One region of the Siphonobacter sp. BAB-5385 genome, then DNA from elsewhere that is predicted to be linked to it. Evidence: riboswitches for the same ligand, from Rfam matches in the RefSeq annotation. Region 1 holds a riboswitch; each other region holds the start of a gene.
What was found. A riboswitch is a leader RNA that binds a small molecule or an ion and turns the genes downstream of it on or off. The one in region 1 is predicted to bind cobalamin.
Positions count from the first base shown of each region.

Region 1 (5,902 bases):
CCACGGGGTTTACCTCCGCACTGGCGTAGGGTAAATACTGGGCTTTGGTGAAGGTATAACCCACCGTCAAATCAAGGCCCGCGACGGGATTGCCCTGAGCCTCCACTTCGAAGCCTCTCGATTCCGCCGAACCTACGCGTTTGAACACGCCACCGGGCAGACCTTCCACCTGATTGTCTTTTCGCATGTAGTACACCGAAGCCGAAGCGGCAAATTTTGATGACAGCTCCAGTCGGGAGCCCACTTCAGCCTGATAACCCGTTTCTGGATCGAACGTCTCCCCATTTGGAGCTACCCGGCGAGAGGGTTTGAAATACGTTGAGTACGAGGCGTAAACGGATAAAGGTTCAATGGGCTGATAGACTAGGCCCAGCCGATAGGTCAGGGCATTCCGGGCTATGGTTGATTTCGCTCCGTAGTTGGTTACCCGGCGGTCTTTGTCCACCTGATCGGTGTAATATTCGCCTTTGAATACATCGTAACGCAACCCGACTAATGCCTTGATTTTCTCGGAAAACCGGATGAAATCCTGTAAGTATATTCCGTGTACCGTTTCATCCGTAGCCCGGTAATAGGTATCGTAGTAATCGATATATCCCTGGTTTTCAATCGGGTTTTGTACGGGAATGGTTGCTCCTTTGCCGGGACCAAAAATCGTACCGTTATACGTTTTACGGTCCAGTACGCTAAGCGAATACCCCAGCAAAATCTTCTGCGAAACCTTGGCGGTGTTGAGATCGTAGGTCAGCTCCAGCTGATTTTGTAAGGGCTTGGTGAGGTGATTGAAGTAGTAGGGAAACGAGCGGGTAATGGAATCCCGCCGGGTATTGAGCGTCAGTTCTTCCGTTGAAAAATAATCGATGTTATCGTCCGAATACGAGAGCTGATTGGAAAGTTTCAGGTTGGCCATAAGCTGCCGCACGTAGCGAAACTGAACATCCGTTCGCGTATGCTTTAAAAAATCAGCGGGGTCGTTGTAACGCGTCATTAGATCCATGCCGGGAACCAGCACGCCGCCCGCCAAAACGGGAATACCCGAATCCGTGCGGTACACATCTTTATTGGCTCCTAACGACAAATAAAAGTAGTCCTTGCGGGTGGGTGTATATTCCAGGGCCACGTAGGCATTGTTAGTAGAGATACCCGCCTGCCGGAAACCATCGGTATTCGACACCCCGAAATCCATCCGGTACCGAAGCTTCGGGTTGATCGAACCACCCGCACCAGCCCGCATCCGACGGGTATTGAAACTCCCGTAAGTCGCGGAAAAATTAGCCCTGAAATCGGCCGTAGGCTGTTTCCGCACGATGTTGATGATACCACCCAGAGCCGAGTGCCCAAAGAGGACGGAAGCCGGGCCTTTCAGTACTTCGATGCGTTCGACGTTGGCTAAATTCGTGTTGGGGGCACTGGTGGAAATGTTATGTCGCTCATCCCGAACGCCATCCATCAGTACCACGAAATTGCTGAACCCGCGAATGGTGAAGTGCTGAAAACCGCCGTAGGTGTTGTTGGAACGAACGCCCGTAGTATTTTTCATGGCATCCCCCAGATCATCAATGCCGCGTTGCTCGATGGTTTTTGAGCTGACCGAGCTGGTAGACAAAGGCAGATCCCGCAGCGGAACATCGATTTTGTTAATCGCCGAAAAGGAGCGGTTTCGCTGACTGGTTACCGTCACGACCGAAAGCTCGTGGGTTTTCTGGTTAAGCTGATAATGCAGGGGCAGGGTTTCGCCGGCTTTGACCTGTACCTGAACCTGACGCACTTCGTACCCGATACCGCTCAGCGTGAGGGTATACGCTCCCGCCGGAATTGCCTGCAACTTAAAACTGCCGTCGGCCTGGGTGATTGCTCCCAGGCCCATAGGTCCAGACGAATAGAAATGCCGGGTATGGGTTCCTGGGTTTCCGTTTCAATTCGCCCTTCCAGCGAACCGTTTTTGTGTTGCGGGAATGCCTTTAAGAGTACACCGCAGAGGAGTACCCAGGTGGTAAAAAGGGCTTTGCTACTTAATCGTGAAGTAGAAATGGGGAGCATAACTTTTAACTAAAAGGTTAAAAGTTCTTCGCTTGCGTTCTCGCTAATGATGAGACAGGAATACAGAGGAAATCAGGAAAGCTTACGCACGGGCATACGCATATCGGCACAGTGGTGCCCCTACAACAAAGCAAAGCTCCCCTTGATAACGCTCTAAACCGTGAAAGCATGATCAGCTAAGAAAAAGGCAGGTCTCCTGACTTGTTCCATTTCAGACGCCTTCCCATACCGAATGATACAGTGGCTCAGTTGTCTGAAACGTGTGCAGTGTACAGTTTTCCGTTTACAGTTTTCAATTATACAAGTATTGAAAACGGAAACGGTCAACCGCAAACTGCGTAGAACTTACAGTTGCACGACAGCTCGTGATTTACACACGATTCCCTATTAATCTGTCTTTCGACAGAACCTTTTTCCGTGGAATAAGAAGTAAAGAACTTGAATGAGGCCGCGAAGGTAGGCTAAAAATGATAGATTAAAGAAGGAAGAGGTAACATTACCTAATGTCCTTGTTCAACCTTACTCAGGTTTAGCCCGATTAACTACGGTTTAGCCAGGCCCTGCAAAAGAGGAAAGTCAATAGGAAGGCTTCTATCGTTTTACCCGCCGAGCGGCTAATTTAGGCGTTTGCAGCCATTTCAGTGTCGCTCCTGTTTTCAGCTCTTAAACCCGTCCCTGACTCCAAGGATTGGTAGAGACGATTCAGTATAGAAGTGAAGGTAACGCTTCTTATTTGCCCACAATCTCTTTTCTGAAATGCTTCCCCCAGTTGCGTAATTCGACCAACAGGTCTTTCATGGACAGGCCCAGAGGGGTCAGAGCGTATTCTACCGTGACGGGCATACTATCATACAGCGTACGGGTAATGAGCTGATTTTCTTCCAGTGCCTTTAGTTCCTGCGAAAGCATTTTGGGCGAGATCTCCGGAATATCCCGCTGGATTTCACCGAAGCGTTTGTTGCCATACGTCAGGGAGATGATAATGGGAATCCGCCATTTGCCCTGAATGACTTCCATGGCATCTTTGGCTACTTTCAATTCATACTGGCAAGCGGGTTCGGTGCTTTTCATGTTTGGTAATGGTTCATACGTACTTACTCCCAGGTAACTACTTACCCACAGGTAACAGCTATCTTTTCGAAAGTGAATGTAGCTAGTTTTGTCGCATTCACATTATTGAACAAGATCATTCATGAAAAATCTGTTTTTTCTACTCGCGTTTCTAGTATCCACCGTCAGTCTGGCCCAGTCACGTACGCCACGAACCTTTCTGCTCGTGCACGGGGCCTGGTCGGGTGGATGGGATTACGCTAAAGTGGATGCCTTACTAACGGCTAAAGGGGATAAAGTCTACCGACCAACGCTTACGGGTTTGGGCGAACGCGTGCATTTGTCCAATGCCAACGTCAACCTCAGTACATACATCTCCGATATTGTCAATGTGATCCGGTTTGAAGACCTGCACAACGTAATTCTCGTCGGACATAGTTACGGCGGCATGGTCATAGCGGGCGTGGCGGAGCAGGTACCCGACCGCATCCGTCAACTCGTGTACCTGGACGCAATGGTACCCAATGATGGGGAAAGTGCCAGGGATGTGTGTGGTCCGATCTGGGACGCCTGATGGTATCGCACATCAAAGACAGCGTGATGACCTATCCCTTCGGTCCTACCAAACCCACGCCGCCCATGGACGTACCTCAGCCCATTAAAACTTATACGGAGCCGCTAAGAATTAGCAATCCACGGGTTAAATACATTCCAACTGCTTTCATTGTCATGACGAAAAACGGCAAAAGTGATAGCCATACGGACGCCATGGGCCTAAGTCGGGCCAGGGCCAGAAACTGGAAGATTTACCCCTTCGAAGGCGGCCATTACTCCATGCGGGAACAACCCGAAAATCTGGTAAAAAAACTGGAGCTGGTACTGGGGAAGTAATGGCTGAGGATTCGTTCGTAACTGTATCTTGAGTATTAATCAGTTATGAAGCATTTCCTTCAATTCCTCAGGAATATATAGGAGTCAAGTACTCCGGAAAACCTTTCAGAGATCGAGTCTTAGGTTGTGTTTTATTAAACGACGAGGGCAGGAACGGATGCAATCCATTCCTGCCCAACCGATCGAACCTACGGCTCTCGACAGAATTCTAAGAACCATACAGAATCGTTGAAAAACTCAGGTACTATCCGCAAAAACGCTAATTTAGTCGAGTCGGACTGTACCCGCAGAGGTCCCCATCGGCTCCTCCGCAGTTGACGGACGGGGAGCGTTTTCAATGGCCTCCAATAGCCAGACGGGAGGTTCCCCGGCTGGCTGGTCGCCCGAGGTCGTAGTCGTACCGGTATTACTGCTCGCGGGATCTGTTCCCTGGGGCTCTCCGCCGGCGTAACTCGGCGTTGAGTCCGACGTTACTGAGCCGGGAACGACTTCGGTTTTGGGATCTACTTCAATGGTTATTTTCATGGCGATGCTAGTTCAAAACCGCGTACCGGGCCTCGATATTGACGGGTACGTTGGTCAGATTTTTGATTAATACCCAATAGGTTACGTACGTGGCGTTAGCCCGTTCTACGCGGGTTTCCCATTCCACCTGGGGGGCTCCAGTCCGTGGTGACGTAGGTACCACATGCCAGATGACGTGCCAGCTAGCCGGCCAGTTGAACGTATACCACTGGGCGGAGGCATTGGCCGCTACCGTACCCGTAAATTGAACACCAACTCTCATGATCGTGAAGGTTTGAAATAAGGTTAAGAAAAATTTGTATCCGGGTTATCAGACCCCATTGTTTCAGCAGGTTGAGACTACCAGCCCAGTACCGTAAACCTCCCTTCAAAATTCAGGGGCCGGTTACTGAGATTGGTTACATTGAGCCAATAGGTAATGAAGCCATCCGAAGCCCGCTCTACCTGCGTTTTGATTTTAAGCTGCGGAGCACCGGGTACCGGCGTAGTAGGAACGGCCGTCCATACGACGTGCCAGTGAGCGGGCCAATTGAACGTATACCAGCGACCTGTAGCATTGGCCCCCAAACTGCCCGTAAACTGCACGCCCGACCAGGTATTGGTTTGTAAGACGAGCGGAATCAACTGGCGTAAGTTGGGACGATTACCGATCCGTTGCGTGAGCGGACGTCCGGTTGCGGCCTGTTGGGGAGAACCCGTCGTGCGGAGTACTTCCCGGGCCCGGGCGGGCGTCAGCGGGATGCGACCGTAAGCCCGAAGAATGCCCTGCAAACAGGCCAGGGTTCCGACAACGATCGGCGAAGCACTCGACGTACCGTTGAACGTATCGGTATACTGTTCGTTTTCGGGTCCTCCCTGTAAATCCCCGTACCCCGTGGTCGTCACTTCCCAACCCCATCCCTGCACGTCGATCATGGAACCAAAGTTGGAAAAATTGCAGCGTGCCCGGTCGGTGTATACTTCTCCACTACCCGTCTCGGCGTTGCGTCCGTGCGTACCGGGAGGCGGATTTCCTGCTCCTACTACCACGGCCCCCGAGTCCCGGTTGGCCCGGTTAAACGGATTCCGCCAGGTCGCCGGAAAACCCGTCAAAGCCGTATTATAGCCCGCCGCATCGAGGTTGTTGTTGCCATTGCCGGCAGCTTCGACCACAATGACACCCCGACTGACGGCATAGCGAATGGCGTCAAAATCGGCAGGCCACCATTCCACGGTCGTAAGGCCCAGGGTTGGGTGCGAATACTGCTGTTCAATCAGGATGATGTCTCCCGGCCGGAGGCTATCGGCTGCCAGCTGGATCACCTGGGGTAGGTTATAGGTCATGGCCGCATCCCGGTACACCGAAATAGCCCGCAGGTTAGCATCCGGCTAATGCCCGTTACCCCAATCGTATTGG
Region 1 is NZ_NMPS01000031.1:164,580-170,481, forward strand. Features, by position in the region: gene BWI93_RS02635 (TonB-dependent receptor) at 1-1,867, opposite strand, end outside; cobalamin riboswitch at 2,209-2,468, opposite strand; gene BWI93_RS02640 (helix-turn-helix domain-containing protein) at 2,770-3,111, opposite strand; gene BWI93_RS02645 (alpha/beta fold hydrolase) at 3,233-3,664, shown strand; gene BWI93_RS02650 (hypothetical protein) at 3,640-3,981, shown strand; gene BWI93_RS02655 (hypothetical protein) at 4,246-4,506, opposite strand; gene BWI93_RS02660 (hypothetical protein) at 4,514-4,768, opposite strand; gene BWI93_RS02665 (S8 family serine peptidase) at 4,846-5,829, opposite strand.

Region 2 (5,902 bases), on a different contig from region 1:
CAGGCGTTCGGACATAGCAAGAGCTTCGTGGCTTAGAACTAGGATAATGCTTTTTTTGGGGAAAAAGTTTGATTTTCAGCCTGTGGATTGATTGGATCCAACATTACTGAAACGATTACTACCGCTGCGTTTCCTGCCGCAACTCCTCCAGACAGTGCATACACAAACAGCTTCCGTCATACTCCATCACTGAAATGTCACGAATGTATTGCATTTCATTTGGCGTCAGGGCTACGTTCATGCAATCACATTTCAGACTGGCGTTGAGCTTACAGGTGAACAACCGTCCGCAACGCGGGCAACCTTCGATGGCGTGTTTAGACATAGGGAGTTGGTAGTTTTCGGTTTACCGTTTTCAGTTTGAGGCGTTTGCGAACTTTAGTAACGCTCTGGTGAAAGCCCGCTTCCAGAACAGTGAAATTCTGCGTGTAGTTGCATACCCCTAATTATTCACTCCACTGAAAACAGTAAACCGAAAACTGTAAACTAATCCAGAATTCTCACCGGCTTCTTATCCGCGTCAATCGCTACGAATGTAAACGTGCCGTGGATGGCGAGTTCGCGGCCTTCGGCGTACATGCTTTCGACAAAAATCTCCACGCTTACCCGCATACTCGTGTTTCCGACGTGTACGACATTGCCAATCAGCTCCACCAGCATTCCCGCCTGAATAGCCTGACGGAAATCAATGCGGTCGCTCGATACCGTCACCATCGGTTTTCGGGCCAGTCGCGTCGCCGTGATGAAGGCAATTTCATCCATCCACTGCATCGCCATACCCCCGTACAGCGTATCATAATGGTTGGTCGTATTCGGAAAAACAGCTTTAAATACGCGGGTTTCTGCCGCTTTGATTTTTTCTTCTAAAGACATGAGAAATGGGTTTTGAGTTTAGGGTTTAGAGTTTAGGGTTCTGAATCGAATCATGGGCTTATCCGTTATACGCTACGGTCCACGCAACTCAAAACACTAAACTCTAAACCACAAAACCTCTAAACGCTTATCGTCTGCTGGAGCTGCCGGGCGGCGGCTACCATGTTTCGTAAGGCCTGATCGGTTTCGGCCCAACGGCGGGTTTTCAGGCCGCAGTCGGGATTGACCCACAAGTTACGAGCCGGAATCGTACGAAGTGCTTTTTCCAGCAAATGTGCCATTTCTTCCACGCTCGGTACACGCGGTGAGTGAATGTCGTACACGCCGGGTCCGATCTCATTGGGGTACTGAAAGTCCGAGAACGCTTCCAGCAATTCCATCTGCGAACGGGACGTTTCGATGGTAATCACGTCGGCATCCATCCGGGCAATGGCCTCCATGATGTCGTTGAATTCCGAGTAACACATATGCGTGTGAATCTGCGTTTGATCCGCTACGCCCGCAGCACTTAGCCGGAACGCGTCCACGGCCCAGGTCAGGTACGTCGCCCAGTCCGCCCGCCGCAGGGGCAATCCTTCGCGAATGGCGGGTTCGTCAATCTGAATGATCCGGATGCCTGCTTGTTCCAGTTCCTGTACCTCATCCCGAATCGCTAAGGCAATCTGGAAGGCCGTATCCTTACGTGGCTGATCATCCCGGACAAAGGACCATTGCAGGATCGTGACCGGACCCGTCAACATCCCTTTCATATATTTCTCGGTTTTCGATTGAGCGAAGGTCGTCCAGCGTACCGTCATGGCTTCGGGACGTTCTACGTCACCGTAAATAATCGGTGGCTTCACGCAACGACTGCCGTAACTCTGTACCCAGCCGTTTTGGGTGAATACGTAGCCCGTCAGTTGCTCACCGAAGTACTCCACCATGTCGTTACGCTCGAACTCGCCGTGTACCAGCACGTCCAGCCCTACTTCCTCCTGCCAGCGAATGGACCTTTCGATTTCGGTTTCTACAAACGCTTCGTATTCAGCCTGGCTTACTTCGCCTTTCTTATACTTCGCTCGCCATTGCCGCACCTCGTCGGTTTGGGGAAAGGAACCAATGGTAGTCGTGGGGAAGAGTGGTAATTGCAGACTTTCTCCCTGAATTTGCTGACGAATAGCAAAGGTACTATACCGCTCAAAATCATCCGTTTGCACGGCCTGTACCCGCGTTTTAACGGCAGTTTTGTGAATCAGCGGACTCGTCCGGCGACTTTCCAGAGCCACCTGATTTTCCAGCAGTAATCCCTGAGCTTCTCCCTTGGCCAGACGTCCCAGCGTCACTACTTCACCGAGTTTCTGCTTGGCAAAGGCCATCCAGTTTTTGATTTCCGGCGTCAGTACGGCGTCGTTTTTCTCTAGATCCAGGTCATACGGCACGTGCAGCAGGGAGCAGGACGGAGCAATCCAGACGCGATCTTTACCCAGTACGTCCACCGCTCGCTGAATGAACGTCAACGATTGCGTAAAGTCATTTTTCCAGACGTTTCGTCCATCTACTACGCCCAGCGAAAGGATTCGTTGCGAAGTGACAAAACTGGTATCGGCCAGCATGGCTTCCAGTTGTTCGTTGCCCCGTACCAAATCCACGTGCAAAGCCGCTACGGGCAGTTGCAGGGTCAGAGCCAGGTTGGGCTGTATGCTTTCAAAATACGTGGCAACCAGCAAGGACAGCTGAGGTACTGCCCGAGCCAGGTATTCGTAGGCCTGTTGAAAAGCGATTTGCTCATTCTCGGATAAGTCCAGCGTCAGGCAGGGTTCGTCGAGCTGTACCCAGGTCGTACCTCGGGTAGCCAGTTCGCGTAGTACGTCGGCGTACACGGGCAACAAGGGTTCGAGCAGATCAATGCGATGGAAACCCGCTTCTTTTTCTTTGCCCAGCAACAGAAACGATACGGGGCCAAGCAGGACGGGCTTCGTCAGAATACCCATTTGCTTGGCATCCTCAAAGTCGTGAATGATTTTGTCGGAATACCGTTTAAACTGCTGATTTTTCAGAAATTCCGGAACGATGTAATGGTAATTAGTATCAAACCATTTCGTCATTTCCATCGCCTTGATGTCCAGCCCATTCTGCTGAATACCCCGGGCCATAGCGAAGTAGATTTCCAGCTCGCGATTACTCTTGCCGTCAATCAGCGACTGGTAACGCTCGGGTACCGCTCCTACCATCAGGGCCGTATCCAGTACCTGATCGTAAAATGAAAAGTCGTTGGAAGGAATCCACTGGATACCCGCTTCCTGTTGCGTTTGCCAGTTTTGCCGACGGACCTGCCGTCCGGCCCAGAGGAGTTCGTCTTTGGAGATTTTTCCGGCCCAGAATTGTTCGCTGGCCCATTTCAGTTCGCGTTTGCTGCCCACACGGGGGTAGCCCAGGTTGTGCGTAACCATGTTGTTTGTGTTAAAAAAGGGTTTGAAAAAACGCCTCTGAAACACCCAACCCGCCAAAAAAGGTGAATTGTTACGAATGCTTAGGCATACGATCTCCGGCTCACGTTCGTCGCTGAACGTCAGAAGAAGAATACACGTTTTCGACCCCGCTCTGAGCATCAGAACCGGGCGAAGAAACGCCTACAACATTTGTAAAATCAATGCGTGCATCAGGCCTTAGTCGTGAAGGCATGACCATTGAGAAGGTTGGCAAGTCTCCTGGCTTGTACCATGCTGGCCCCCCTTCTCATTCCTCGCGGAACAATGGGAAATTTGGGTAGCACGTGTTTCGCTGCGGCGAAACGGGTACTTACAGTAGCACGTCTGCTCGTGATTTACACACGATTCCTTTTTCATTCCTTGGGGAGCGAAGACCTCCCCACGAAACCAACCATCCGATTGACGGGCATTACAAAGAACGCCGCAAATATAGAGCATAGTTTTTTTAAATACGGAAGCAGAATCTTTTTTAGAAACGACAACGGCCCGCGTACCCAGACTTGCAGCGTATATCTTTTTAGCAAACTTTTAAGAGGTTTCGCTTAAAAACTCGTCAGGTTTAGGGAAGTTTGGCCGAATTTCTAAATTTGTTCCGTTCTTGACTAACGCTTCAGAACTTTGTTACCGCGTGGTCTTACCATTACTCATTTAAACTTCTGATTCTATCTGATGAAGACGCTGAACCAGTACAATTTCGCCGGAAAAAAGGCACTTGTCCGCGTAGATTTCAATGTCCCTTTGAATGACCGCTATGAAATTACTGACGATACCCGCATCAAAGCTACGATCCCCACGATTCAGAAAATTCTGAACGACGGTGGTTCGGTAATCCTGATGTCGCACCTGGGTCGTCCGAAAGATGGTCCTACCGAAAAATATTCGCTCAAACACCTGGTTAATGCCCTGTCGCTGATTTTCAACCGTCCGGTAAAATTTGCCGATGATGCCATTGGTCAGCAGGCTGTAGATCAGGCCGCTAACTTACAGCCCGGTGAAATCCTGCTGCTGGAAAACCTCCGTTTCTACAAAGAAGAAGAAAAAGGAGATGTAGCTTTTGCCGAGAAATTGTCTCGCCTGGGTGATGTTTGGGTAAACGATGCTTTTGGTACAGCTCACCGGGCCCACGCGTCAACGGCGGTAATCGGTCAGTTCTTTACTGACAAAGTAAGCGGTTACGTCATGCAAGCCGAACTTGACAACGCTCAACGGATTCTGGATAATGTAGAGCGTCCGTACACGGCGATCATGGGTGGAGCGAAAATCTCCGATAAAATTCTGGTGATCGAACGCCTGCTGGATAAAGTGGATACGCTGATTCTGGGTGGCGGTATGACCTACACCTTCACGAAAGCCTTGGGTGGACAAATCGGAAATTCCATCCACGAAGACGACAAAATGGAGCTGGCTCTGGAGCTGATTGAAAAAGCGAAAGAAAAAGGTGTAAACCTGCTGATGCCGCTGGATACGGTGATTGCCGATAAGTTTTCCAACGACGCCACCAAAACGACGGTTCCCGCCGGTCAAATTCCCGAGGGCTGGGAAGGTCTGGACATTGGACACCAGTCGATCGTAGTATTCAAAGAAGCCATCCTGAATTCGAAGACGATTCTCTGGAACGGCCCCATGGGCGTATTTGAATTCCCGAACTTTGCTGTAGGTACCAACGCCATTGCGGAGTACGTAGTAACGGCAACCGAAGAAAACGGAGCCTTCTCACTCATCGGTGGTGGTGATTCCGCTTCTGCGGTAAACAATGCCGGATACGGTGACCGCGTAAGCTACGTATCGACGGGTGGTGGAGCTCTGCTCGAATACATGGAAGGCAAAACGCTTCCCGGTGTAGCCGCTCTGGATTAATTTCCTGAAGCTATACCCAAACGACAAAGAGCCGATCCCGTGGGATCGGCTCTTTGTCGTTTATTGCTTGCTTACTCGGCCAGCTTAAACTTTTTCGCCAGAGCAAACACTTCTTTGAACGATTTCGTAGTCAGCTGAGCGTCTTCGAGGGCATTGTGAAATTCGGCGTCTTCCCGTTCCAGTCCAAAATAACCCGCAATGGCTTTCAGACTTAGCGACTTGGGTACAGGTTTGCCATTGGCTTTCAGTACTTCAAAGGTGAAATAGCCGAGCGTATGCAGATCCAGCAGTTTGTTGGAATACGGCCATTTAATTTTCTCTTCCCGGTAGGCGTACCGCAGGAAATTAATATCGTTGATGACGGATTGTCCGCTAATGATAACATCCCGCAGATACTGGGAATTATCCAGCGTCTGGGTACGGCCCCGGAGGCGACCGAGCTTTTCCAGTATCCACTCTTCAAATTGTGGGATGACGTCGTAAATCATGGGAGCGTCGTCGAGATCGCTCAGACTCAGACCGTGAATTTTGGCTGAATATTCCGAGAAAGCTTCTTCGTTTTCCGGATAGACATTCGACAGGTACGTTCCCAGTTCATTCCAGTCATCATCGCACAAAACGGCTCCAATTTGTATGATTTCATTCCAGCCGGGTTCACCTCCGGTCATTTCCAGGTCTAAAACAAGATAAGGCATCGGTTCAAG
Region 2 is NZ_NMPS01000206.1:5,799-11,700, reverse strand. Features, by position in the region: gene BWI93_RS20320 (VRR-NUC domain-containing protein) at 1-15, opposite strand, end outside; gene BWI93_RS20315 (cysteine-rich CWC family protein) at 119-325, opposite strand; gene BWI93_RS20310 (acyl-CoA thioesterase) at 487-873, opposite strand; gene metE (5-methyltetrahydropteroyltriglutamate--homocysteine S-methyltransferase) at 993-3,302, opposite strand; cobalamin riboswitch at 3,533-3,748, opposite strand; gene pgk (phosphoglycerate kinase) at 4,011-5,198, shown strand; gene BWI93_RS20295 (PolC-type DNA polymerase III) at 5,270-5,893, opposite strand.
Region 2: linked by a shared signal. The riboswitch ahead of metE (5-methyltetrahydropteroyltriglutamate--homocysteine S-methyltransferase) and the one ahead of BWI93_RS02635 (TonB-dependent receptor) in region 1 are both predicted to bind cobalamin.

Region 3 (5,902 bases), on a different contig from region 1:
TAATGGTTTGTAGTACCGGGTTGGGCTCGCTGACGGCTAATAATCCATGCAAACGAGGCGGCGTAATGGCCATGACTACGTAATGAATCTGCTGATGGGCCGGAAAGCGGATCGTTGAGCTAAGATCATTGGACGTCACCTGGATCGCTGATTCGTCCCGCTGCGAAAACAGTACCTGAGTATCCTCATTATAAGCGATTTCCAATGCCTGCTCGTTGTTGTAAAAAAAGACCGTAATCAAGTCATTCCCCTGGCCGGAGGTATTCCGGTGGATGACTAAATCTTCCTTTAGCAAATACTGGTGAATGGTAATTTTAAAGTCGGCCCCGAAGGCTAATTTCCGGATTGACCCCTGCCCCAGATTATCCGGAATGATTAATAAGCCGTTCTGTACCGTTGCCTGAATATGGCGGGCAAAGTACGTCATGAAATCAAAGTCGGGGGTAGCGGTAAAACTGAAGATCACGAGGCTAGACGCTTAGGTTGGTTCGTAACGATTATACTGATTCTGAGAGAGTGCATTAACTGTACTATAGGTTTTCAGGCATTTTTTCACTGTCAGTCTTCTTTACGCCAGAGAAATAAACGGGAATTCAACAAAACTAGTCGGAAATGCCTTCCCCTGTTAATAACGAGTCGCCGGCCTAGATTGCTAATCCAGCTTAATCCCTAAAAAGTATCTCTTTATTTCAGCAATCTGATCTGCCTACTGAACCATAAAACGTTTTAGAACAACATTCCTTTCTGATACGTTAAAACAGGCATCGCTGGAGGCTATACATAAGATTTCATTAAAACATAAGAGCCGGCCACCTGGGCAGAAGGGCTCGACAGGCCTTGCTCCTAAAGTTATTAATGGTTCAACAAAAATCCCTCAACCCGTTAGCTACCGGTTGAGGGATTTATAGTAATCAAGGTTTTACCGTTGCTTAGAACGCCAGCGTGTACCGTAATGAAACCATACGGCCCGGTAAGTTATACCCCCGTTTTTCGTAGTAATTTTCGTCTGTCAGGTTCGAAACGGACAGGGTCAGTCGATGTTTCTGCTGGAACGAATACACGGCTACGGCATCGAGTACCATGAAGGGAGCGTACGTGATCTCCGGATTGGCGGCATCGGTATAGTCAATGTCCTTGCGGGAGCCTACGTAACGTCCGGTCAGTCGCAGACGAACATTGTTGATCGGACTATACTCCGCCCCATAAGAAACCAGATTCCGGGCTACGTTAGCAATGTCACGGCTGGTACGTGAATCATCGGTACCTACAATGACTTCTTTGGCTTCAAACATGGACGTCAGAGTGGCGTATACCTTCCAGATGCCTTCCTTCCCATACCCTGCTTCGGCTTCCAGACCGTTCATATCGGAATCGGCAGCATTCACAAAACGGGTCCGCGAAACAATGACATCACCATTCCCCACAGGTTCGTTCACCGCCGTCACCAGTCGGGCAATCCGGTCTTTCACCTGCGTAGCAAAATAGGTGGCATTGGCGTAGAAGCCACTTTTTTCGAAGGAAATCCCTACTTCCTGACTCCAGCTGCTTTCATTCTTCAAATCGGGATTACCGCTCGTCACCGCAATTTTTCCAGCCGTCGTACGAGCTTCGGAGTATCCGGCTACGTTGTAGGCATCCGGCGTAACGAAGGCTCGTCCTACGCTGGCTTTTATCCGTAAATTTTCCAGAATCTCGTACCCGGCGGCTACACTGGGACTCAGAAACGGGTTCGTCTTTTTACCCGGCTGGTAGGTCGTCAACAAGGGCGTGGTCTGTACATCAAAGGTAATCTGATCAAATCGCAGACCGGGTTGAAGCGTCAATTTGCCCCATTTCAAATTGGCCTGAGCGTAAAAGGCCGAAGAAATCAACGCGTAATTCGGCTGCGTAGGAGCCCGTTCCGTGGTTAAGTCTGCCCAGCGACGGCCTTTGGTCGAAGCCTTCAGGTAATCGTAGCCTACGACCAGGGAATGCTGCCCCAAAGTCCATACATCCTTGACCTGTACGCCCGTCCAGGCGTTGGCGGTACGATTGGAACGGTACGGAACCACCGGTTTGCCGGAAGCATTGAGGGTATAATTCGTGTTCGATTCATCCGCGGTGAACACTTTCAGACTCGGCTGATGGGCCCCCAGATTCCCCGACAAAGCGACTTCACCCGAGGCCCGCTCGACGTCCTTACTGCTGGATTCCGTGATGCCGTAAGCAATATCGCCGGGCGACTGTACATTCCGGGCCTGAAAGGTTTCGCCGCGAACGTCCAGCCTCCATTTCGAACTCAGTTGATAGCCCAGTCGCAAGGCTCCGGTATAGTAACTCAGCTGCGTATACGGTCGGGTTTGACCATCGCCAGTACGGTCATCGACCTCCACATCCGGTTGGTTAGCGTAATGTTTGACCGCATTGCGAAAATCGAAGGCATTGCGTAACCAGTTATTCTTCCCGATTTTATAATCATTGGCCCGCTGAAAGTAGGCAAAGGACAAATCGTAATCCAGCTGTTTGGTTAGATTGCCACCCGTTTGCAGACCGGCCTGCAGGGTTTTGAAACTACCGTACTCCACATACGCGGATCCCTGAGGCGTTCCCTGGGATCGGCGGGTGATGACGTTAATCACGCCGCCCATGGCCTGCGATCCGTACAAAGCTGAGGCGGGGCCTTTCAGTACCTCAATGCGTTCAACGCCATTGAGAGAGATCGTCGAAAGGTTAGTAGCCCCCGCCGGGCGGCCATCAATCAGTAAGAGCGTGCGTTGATTCAATCCCGAAAACTGGGGCCGAAAGCCGCGAATTCCGATACCCGAAGAAAGGTTCGGATACTGAATGACGTGTACGCCAGCGGTTTTCTTGGCAATATCCGTCAAATCGTTGGCGGGAGTTAAAGCGATGTCCTGACGGGTAATCACGCGTAAACTGCGGGGCACCTCGGCTAAAGTAGCCTCCGAGCGGGTCGCCGTCACCACGATGGGTTGAAGGGCGTACACCGAATCCGCTGGTGTTTGAGCGTAAGCCAGTCCAGGCAATAAAAGCATACTGGCCCAAAGGGCTTTTTTCTGGGGGGAAGAAAACATGAATGAGTAATAGAGAGTAAACGAATACGAAAGCAATAACCTAGAATGAGTCAATTAGCGTGAGGATGCCCACTGCAATCGAAAAAAAGCCAATGACATAATTCATCCAGCGAAGCACACGTTCCGTTCGCTGGGCTACTTTTTGTAGTGAAAAGGCAAAAACGCAACCATAGACAGTCATAGCCAGCAGAATACTCAGGCTTTGAATGATGATGATCCAGACAGCGGTAGAAGCGTCTTTAGCTGCCAGCGTAAGGGCAACTGTACAGGCCCCTCCGGTACCCGCCAGTCCGTGAATCATTCCCACGCCGAAGGAGCGGTTTAATGGCGTAGCTGCCGCGTTGGATGCATCCGTTGGGCGTACCAGGTCATTTTTGAAGTTTCTACGAATGGCAACAATGCCCAGATAGATCATTAATGGCCCTACCACGTATTCAACCCAGGAGGCAACTTCCAGAGATAGCTGGGATTTAAGCAGTAAGATCAGGCAGGCAAAGAGAATGAGTGAAAAAGCGTGCCCTAACGCCCAGTGCGAAGACCGCCAGGCTACCCGCCACAGCTGACCTTTCTTTTTTTCACTGGTCAGGACGGAAACAGCCGCCAGGTGGTCGGGTTCGAAGGAGTGCTGAATGCCCAGTACGAACGAATCGAGCAGTAAAGGATGAATCATGTCGTTTTCCCGGATGGATTCTATTGCTTACGGGAAAACAAAGCTAGAGGATGACGCAAGCGTCTCCTCACCGATTAGGCTAGCCTCCTGCTTTTCTTCCCGAAAGCACGTTGGTATGATTTCAATGGCAGGTCTTCTGGCTCGTTCCTTTCTCAACCCCTTCCCATGCTTGAAAGCACAGTGGTTTGTATCGTTGAGAAACGTTGGGAGTTTTGAGTTTGGGGTTTAGAGTTGTTTTGCACTCTAAACTCAAAACACTAGACTCGTTCGGAACTTACAGCAGCGGGTACTGCTCCGGAGTTACACCGGATTCCCTTTTAAGCCCAATGAGTGATCCACTGGGCACCAATTGAGCCGCGAAAGTACGACAATTTGCAGGATTCAACAGAGCCAAGCCTATTTTTTCCGCTCAATATTACTTCAGGGTTACGGGTTCATCCGTTTCAGACGGACCGGAACCGTCGTTGTATAACGAAGATCATTGCTGCTGGAGAAGGCACTTCCACGTTCGGTGATATACCGGAACGTAAGCGTCAGGGTCAGGGCTTCAGATTCCCAGTTACCGCCTTCCTCTGCAGTCATCAGATTAAAATTATTACGCAGCCGGGTTTGTTCGTCCTGAAATAAAAAGGTAATACGGTTCAGGGTCTGCTGCTTTGTATTCCGGATGACCCCTTCAACTCGGTATTGTTCCATACCCAGTCGGCTTTTTACCCGGGCCAGTCCTTTAAAATTTTGATCATTTTTCCGATGGCGTCGCCGATACAACCAGTCCACTTCTGGTTCAAAAATTTCCAGCTCAAGTGTTTTTGGAACGCCATCGGGATCTTTAAACGGTCCGAACCAGTGCCCTACCAGCCGGGGCGTTGCCGAGTCGTAAGCCCAGGGCCGTTGCCAGCGATGATAGACGTATTGAACGCCGTATAGGAGTCCCAGCAAAAGAAGTAATCCACCCCATAAACGAAACGCTTTCATAGGCATCAAAAGGTTTCTTTACCAACCTTTATAACAAAGTAACGGAATAGTTTTAAACCGGGAAGTAACCGGGGAAATAGACCTGAATTTAGACGTTGTAAAGGGGGAATAATCCCGTTACAACCGTGCCGCCCCTGGCCACTCGTAATGCCCTCCAAACGCTTAACGAGCAGAAGGTACGATTGGAAGCAAAAAGCCTGCGATTCGTAGAATAAACTGCTGTTTAAGGGCTGTAGACTGTACTTTTGAAGTAGATAGGTTGAAGGTTGAACACAAAACTCTCTCGTGCTTCATGGGGGAGTTTTTTTTGGTTTACTACTTCTATTTTCTACACACTTTTCCTAATGATAAACCCTAACCAGAGACCAGTTAGGGTTTACTATAACCAAAGTTTCGCGGCACCCTTTATTAAACCGCTAGGGCCCCGAACGTAAAGTGTTTACGCCACCAAATAGCTAGCTTTTTTATTACAAACCTAATCTTTAAATCGCTAAAGCTTTCTTTTGATAAGTAAGCGACTGATTTTACGAGATTTAGTACCAGTATTAATCTAAAACCTCAGGTTATTGACGACTGTTCGGGTCGTTTTCCCGGGTAATAAAAGGCCTTACGTATCTCGTTTAAAAGCAGTGAAATCGCAGAAAAAGCCCCAAGAAATCAATTTTTGGCCTTTCGCATTAAAAAGCGGGGCTTATATTGCGGGGTCGAATGTCGCGTCTGTCGCTACGTTTGTTACGCTGCATGTACGAATGAAAAAACTATTTGAAAAGATGTCCTCCTGGAACTGGGCGTGGATTATCACCTACGCGGTGATTGTAATCCTGGCCTTGATCTGGGGCTACTATCTGAGTGTGTGGATTCGCCGGGCCATCTAATCAGCCTCCCGGCGAATCATTACCGAAGTATCTCCTTATACAACGCCAGATACGCCTGAGCAGCTTTCTCCCAGGAAAATTCAGTCACCCGATCCCGAGCCAGTTGAATTTTATTCGAATACGGAAAATCGGTTAGTCCCTGCTTCACTACTTCACTCATGCGATCGGGGTGAAAACTGTCAAAGTAGTACGCCGCTTCCCCGCCTACTTCTGGCAAGGCCGTATGCGTGGATAAAAACGTGGGCTTTTCGTAGCTAAAGGCTTCGAGAACCGGCAGTCCAAAGCCCTCAGCAATTGAAGGAAACACAAAA
Region 3 is NZ_NMPS01000220.1:117,005-122,906, reverse strand. Features, by position in the region: gene BWI93_RS23330 (AraC family transcriptional regulator) at 1-466, opposite strand, end outside; gene BWI93_RS23325 (TonB-dependent receptor) at 930-3,071, opposite strand; gene BWI93_RS23320 (cytochrome c biogenesis protein CcdA) at 3,112-3,741, opposite strand; cobalamin riboswitch at 3,850-4,106, opposite strand; gene BWI93_RS23315 (hypothetical protein) at 4,168-4,716, opposite strand; gene BWI93_RS29150 (hypothetical protein) at 5,466-5,591, shown strand; gene BWI93_RS23305 (glycosyltransferase family 1 protein) at 5,611-5,902, opposite strand, start outside.
Region 3: linked by a shared signal. The riboswitch ahead of BWI93_RS23320 (cytochrome c biogenesis protein CcdA) and the one ahead of BWI93_RS02635 (TonB-dependent receptor) in region 1 are both predicted to bind cobalamin.

Region 4 (5,902 bases), on a different contig from region 1:
CGGGTACTTGCCCCAGGGTGTGCAAGCCATTGCGAATCTGAGCCGCTCCCAGTTCGCAGAGGTAGCCGTCAATGTCTTCAATCAAGTGAGCAATGTCCTTGCCTGCCATCTCCGTCAGCGTTACGGGTACGCCTTCGGGCGTCAGTTCATCGTCCCAGTCATGTTTGTGATCGCCATGTCGCGACTCAGCAGGGCCGACAAATCCGTATCCAGATTCGTCCGCTGAATCAACTCCCAGATCTGCCGCTGGAGTAGGGGAAGTTTGGCCGGATCCAGCATTTCCACCTGATAATATTCATCCACCAGTTGCGTGAGCTGAGCCAGTTCGCCGTACTGGTCAGCGGTAGTCATGGGCGGCGTCAGGTGGTCAACAACAACGGCGTGGCCCCGGCGTTTGGCCTGCGACCCTTCGCCGGGATCGTTGATAATGAAGGGATAAAACAGGGGTAAATCACCCAGAATCGCATCGGGAAAACAGTTTTCCGACAAGCCCATCCCCTTGCCCGGCAGCCATTCCAGCGTACCGTGCTTGCCCACGTGCACCAGAGCATCGGCTTTCCAGACATCCCGGAGCCAGCGGTAAACGGCGTAGTAATGGTGCGTCGGAGCCAGGTCCGGCTGGTGATAAATGGCGTCGGGGTCCATGCCATACCCCCGGGGAGGCTGAAGCAGCACGATGGCATTTCCCAGCTCGATACCCGCGAATGAAATTTTTCCTTCATGTACATAGGTTTCGCCCGGTGGAGGTCCCCATTGCTTGAGCATTTTCTGCTGGAGCGGTTCGGGTAACTCTTTCAACCACTGCGTGTATTGCGAAGTAGATACGCGTCCCACTGCCTGTGCGAGTTGCTCGGGCGTTAGGTAGGTTTCATCGTACGAACAGCGGTCAATGAGCTGGTGAATCAGTTCCGTACCCGTGGTCGGTAGGTTTTCCAGCGAATACCCTTCATCCTGCATGGCCTGTAACATCGCCAGGAGGGAAGCCGGAGCGTCGAGTCCGACGGCATTGCCAATCTGGGAGGCTTTGGCGTTCGAATTGGTAAAAATGAAGGCGACTCGTTTCTGAGCGTTCGGCGTATGCCGAAGTCGGGCCAGTCGCTGAGCAATTCCGGTTACCCGCTCGATGCGATCGGGGACAGGCTCATACGCCGTGGTATCGCCGTTTTTTTCCTTGAAAGAAATGGGAACGGTGATGATACGCCCGTCAAATTCGGGAATGGCGACGTTCATGGCCGTATCCAGGGGTGTCAGGCCGCGACTCGATAATTCCCAGGGCACACGACTCATTCCACTCGTGATGGCCTGTAAAATCGGTACATCGAGCTGACGTAAAGCCCCGGACGAACCCTGCTGATCGGCATCCGTCATGGCATAGGAAACCGTATTGATCAGCGTATCAATGGCCACGCCTGTCGTTCGATCAAAAAACTGAAAGGCCTGCGGGCAGCCCGTTCCGGGATGAATCGCTTTCAAGGAAGAAGTATACACTGCCAGGGCATTGATCTGGCGATCTTCCAGTGAACGAATCAAGGCATCGACGAAAGCCGTGTTCCCACTGATCCAGTGCGAACGGTAAAAGGTAATCCCGACCGTCGGTTGCCGGGGATCGTAATGTTTTTGCCAGTCGCTCAGTTCCGCATTTTCGGGTAAGTCGGGATGGTAAAGGCCGTGTTCGGGCAGCGTCTGGGGCAGGTCGGCTCCGTACCCCGTCAGCAACAGGTGATCGGAAAGGTAGTACAGCAGCGACGTAAAATTCCCCGCTCCGCCCGCCTGCACGTAGGACAAGGCATCCTGCTGAATGGCTGGAGATACCGTAGAAACCGCCGCAAATTCGGGGTTTAGTTCGCCCGTACCGCTGATGACAATCAAATGCTGCTGATTCTGCTGGGCCCGCTTCACCAGTTCATGAAAACCCGGTACGCTACTGGGCCGTCCGTGAATTCGCAGAATAATCACCTGAGCCGCTCCAATCTCCCGCTCCAGCAACTGAGCCATGTGAGCCTCGGTCTTGATCGCCAGTAAACTCAGGCCCAGTACTTTGGGAAAATCGTCGGGTAAACTGATCCGGCTGAGGGTCAGCAAATCCGTATCGGCGTGCGTCAGAAACACGATTCCATCGGTGGGCGAGGGCGTTTCTCCGCGTAGGGTAGCGGTTTCCGAGCCTTTCCAGGTGTAATACTGAAAGACAAATTCGGCCAGTTCGGCGGGCGGACTCAGGAAGCAGTCGGCGGCCAGCATGCGATCAATGTAATCGAAAATGGCTTTGATGTGCCATTCGCTATTGACCGAATGAAACCAGACCGAATGCCCGTCGAAAAGCAACGTAGCCACGTTCGCCAGCGTGCAGGGGCCCAGGCAGCCGCCTTTGGTCAAGTGAACCTGATTCCGCATTTTTCGGCGGAGCCATTCGTTTTTGTAGACGTCAACCAGTACCGGGGCGTACCCGCGGTCGGTTCGCCCGCAGCAGCAGGCATTATAGCAGTAGGACAAATGTCCCCGCCGCTGGACCAGATTAATGGCTTTTCCGTCGGGTCGCATGACCCGTTGCCGTTTGATTTCAGCCATGTTGATGCGTGGAAAGGGAAGTAGAAAGCGTACGAAGCAGATCCGTCAGCCACGTTGGGCCATCGCCCCAGTATAAGTGTACGTACGAAGCCAGGGTATTTTGTACGCGGTAGATTTTAGTCCCGACTTCCAGACCCCGGGCATTGCGGACCGGAGCCAGGGAAGCAAACTCTTCCGCTTCCTGTAAGGTAGAGTAATGAAACTCGTGACCTTTCAGTAAGGTATTTTGAAAGTGAATTTGTCGATAACCCAGGGTCAGCTTCGCGTGTTGCAGACTCGTTGAAAAGGGAAACACCCCCGCCATCGGATAGCTGTGACCTTCCGCATCGGTTAACTGCCGGCCCAGGTACATCAACCCGCCACATTCCGCGTAGGCGTATCCGCCGTTCTGGCAATACGCTCGCACGCTTTCCCGAAAGGACGTATTGGCACTCAGGGCCTGAGCGTGCAATTCAGGGTAGCCACCGGGCAGGTACAAGAGATGCGTTTCGGGCAGCTCGCTATCCCGTAGCGGACTTACGTACTGTACTTCCGCCAGGGCTTCCAGCACCGCTAGATTTTGGTGATACTGAAATGAAAACGCTTCATCCCGGGCGATAGTCACCTTACAGGCCGTACGATGGGACAAGGCTTGAGCTAGGGGAGCCTCTTCATTGGTTTTAGTAAGGGCTAAGAGCCGATCCAGGTTAATGGTCTGCGGAATCTTCCGGGCGATGGCTTCGATGATTCGCTCGTAGTCGATCTCCGAAGACGTACGTAACCCGAGGTGACGCGATGGAATGGTAAAATCGGGATGGGTAGGGAAATAGCCCAGACAGGGCAACCCTACATCCTGACAGGCTTCTTCCAGAAAACGGAAATGCGAGGCCGTCTGTACACCATTGAAAAGGACGCCGGCGATTTGTATGCCCGCGTAAAAATGCCTGAAGCCGTACAGGAGTGGTGCTGCCGAGTACGCCATTGCCTTGGCCTGTACCACCAGGATGATGGGTATACCCAGGCATTCGGCCAGCGAGGCCGTACTTGCCTGCATCCGGTCGGCTCCGTCGAACAGGCCCATCACACCTTCGGTAACGGCCACATCCGCTCCGGAACGGTACGTTTGATAAAGCGTTTTCAGGTGTTCGGGGGAGGCCATAAACAGATCCAGATTGATACTGGCTCGTCCGGCGGCCGTACGATGGTGCTGACTATCAATGTAGTCGGGCCCGCACTTGAAGGGCTGAACCGTTAGGCCCCGGTGTCGCAAAGCCCGCAACAGACCCAGCGTAAGCGTCGTCTTACCCGAACCACTGTGCGGAGCCGCAATGAGAAAATGACTGGCCATGAAAGAATAAGCTGGCCTTCCTGAAAAAGACAAAAAAGAAGAATCGGAGACGTGTACACCCCTCCGGCAAACCTACTTCTGATTTCCGCCTTAGTCCGTGAAAGCGTGTAACCGATACAAAAAGGCAGGTCTCCTGGCTCGTTTCCTTCCCAAGGCCTTCCCATACGCGAGGTACAGTGGCTTCTCTAAAGAAAGTTTACAGTAGTCGGTTTTCCGTTTACAGTTGATTAGTGAAGTATTTTACTCCTGAAAACTGAAAACAGTAAGCTGAAAACTGAAAAACATACAGTTGCACGACAGCTCGTGATTTAAACCGCATCGGCGGTCCGCACGATTCCCTATTCATCCGCGGTTAAGCAGAACCTTTTCGGGGACGAAGATACGTTGCTTTGCTTGCCTTTCAGTAGGATAAACCCTGGGATTCGTCCCCAATGGTTGGGATAGTAGTAAGATTATTGAATCCGTTAACTGTCAAAAGGAAAGATTACCTAGTGAAAATTTGACAGTTTTCGCTGACAAAAGGTAAGAAAAACAATTTTGGCATGCCCGTTTAAAAGAGCGGAAGTGATGAAGAAATGTCTTCATTACATTCGTTTGATCAACTTTTAAAAAGGAGGTAACTATGTCACTCATGAGAAAAAAGGATGAGCTGTTTCCCAGCTTCCCCAGCTTTTTTGATGATTTCCTAGGTCGCGACCTTTTCAATTGGAATCAATCGCATTTTTCATCGACGGGTACGACCGTTCCGGCGGTGAATATTCGCGAAACCGCCGATGCGTTTGAAGTCGAAATGGCTTCTCCGGGGATGAGAAAAGAAGATTTTCACATCCAGCTTGACGGAAATACGCTGAAGATTTCCTCTCAAAAGCAATCGGTAACGGAAGACAAAAAAGAAGAACACTACTCCCGCCGGGAGTTTAGCTACCAGTCTTTTGAGCGGACCTTTGTTCTGCCGAAAGATGTCGTCAATGAAGAAGGCATCCAGGCCCGCTACGAAAATGGACTGCTGCATCTGACCATTCCTAAACGGGAAGAGGTAAAACAGAAAACTCCCCGGTTGATTAGTATTCAGTAATTACTGCGATACTTCACTTTTGAAAGGACTGCTTTAGAAGCAGTCCTTTTGTGTATAAGGGGCTATTGAGGGGGTAGGAAGCCTTTTTAATTGTGGTTTGACGAGCGTCTGTGACGCTTGTCAATGCGTTCTACAAGGCAAAGCTTTGCGACAGTTCCTAGATACAAAAGGATTACTCCCGAAGCAGACAAACCAGCAACGAACTTTCCTGCTAGAACGAAAACCACTCGATCCACAAGGAGTGTATCTTTGAATACAAATCTTATCTAAATCTTTCTATGAAAGTATTCTTTGTCCGCACACTTCTGATGGCTCTGCTGGGGCTGGAAGTCACCTTTGCCCAAAGTAATAAACCTTTATACACTTTTCCTATTGGGGTTCAGGCGTATACGTATCGCAATGAATTTGCGAAAGACGTGGAGAAAACGCTGGATCTGATTGCCTCGCTGGGCATTACGGAAATCGAGGGAAATACGCCGAAAGGTCTGACTCCGGAAGCGTACAAGCAGATGCTTCAGAAGCGGAAGCTTACCATACCCGCCACAGGAGCTTCGTACGAGGAGCTGGTGAGTGACCCTCAGAGTGTTATCAAACAGGCAAAAGCCCTGGCTCCCGGTACGTTATGGTCGCCTGGATTCCGCATCAGGGAGCATTCAACATCGATCATGCGAAAAAAGCCGTCGAAGATTTTAACAAAGCGGGCAAAGTACTGAAAGCTGCGGGTTTAACTTTCTGTTACCACAACCACGGCTACGAGTTTAGCCCTTACGTACAGGGAACGTTGTTTGATTACCTCGTCAAAAACACCAATCCGTCGGATGTTTCCTTTGAGCTGGATGTTCTATGGGCTCAACACGGCGGGGCCGACCCCGTGGCTTTGCTCAAAAAATACGGCAAACGGTTTCAGTTGATTCACCTGAAAGACCTTAAGAAAG
Region 4 is NZ_NMPS01000220.1:70,882-76,783, forward strand. Features, by position in the region: gene BWI93_RS29135 (cobaltochelatase subunit CobN) at 1-109, opposite strand, end outside; gene BWI93_RS29140 (cobaltochelatase subunit CobN) at 142-2,565, opposite strand; gene BWI93_RS23125 (cobyrinate a,c-diamide synthase) at 2,558-3,892, opposite strand; cobalamin riboswitch at 3,998-4,274, opposite strand; gene BWI93_RS23130 (Hsp20/alpha crystallin family protein) at 4,524-4,967, shown strand; gene BWI93_RS29805 (hypothetical protein) at 5,246-5,680, shown strand; gene BWI93_RS29810 (sugar phosphate isomerase/epimerase family protein) at 5,590-5,902, shown strand, end outside.
Region 4: linked by a shared signal. The riboswitch ahead of BWI93_RS23125 (cobyrinate a,c-diamide synthase) and the one ahead of BWI93_RS02635 (TonB-dependent receptor) in region 1 are both predicted to bind cobalamin.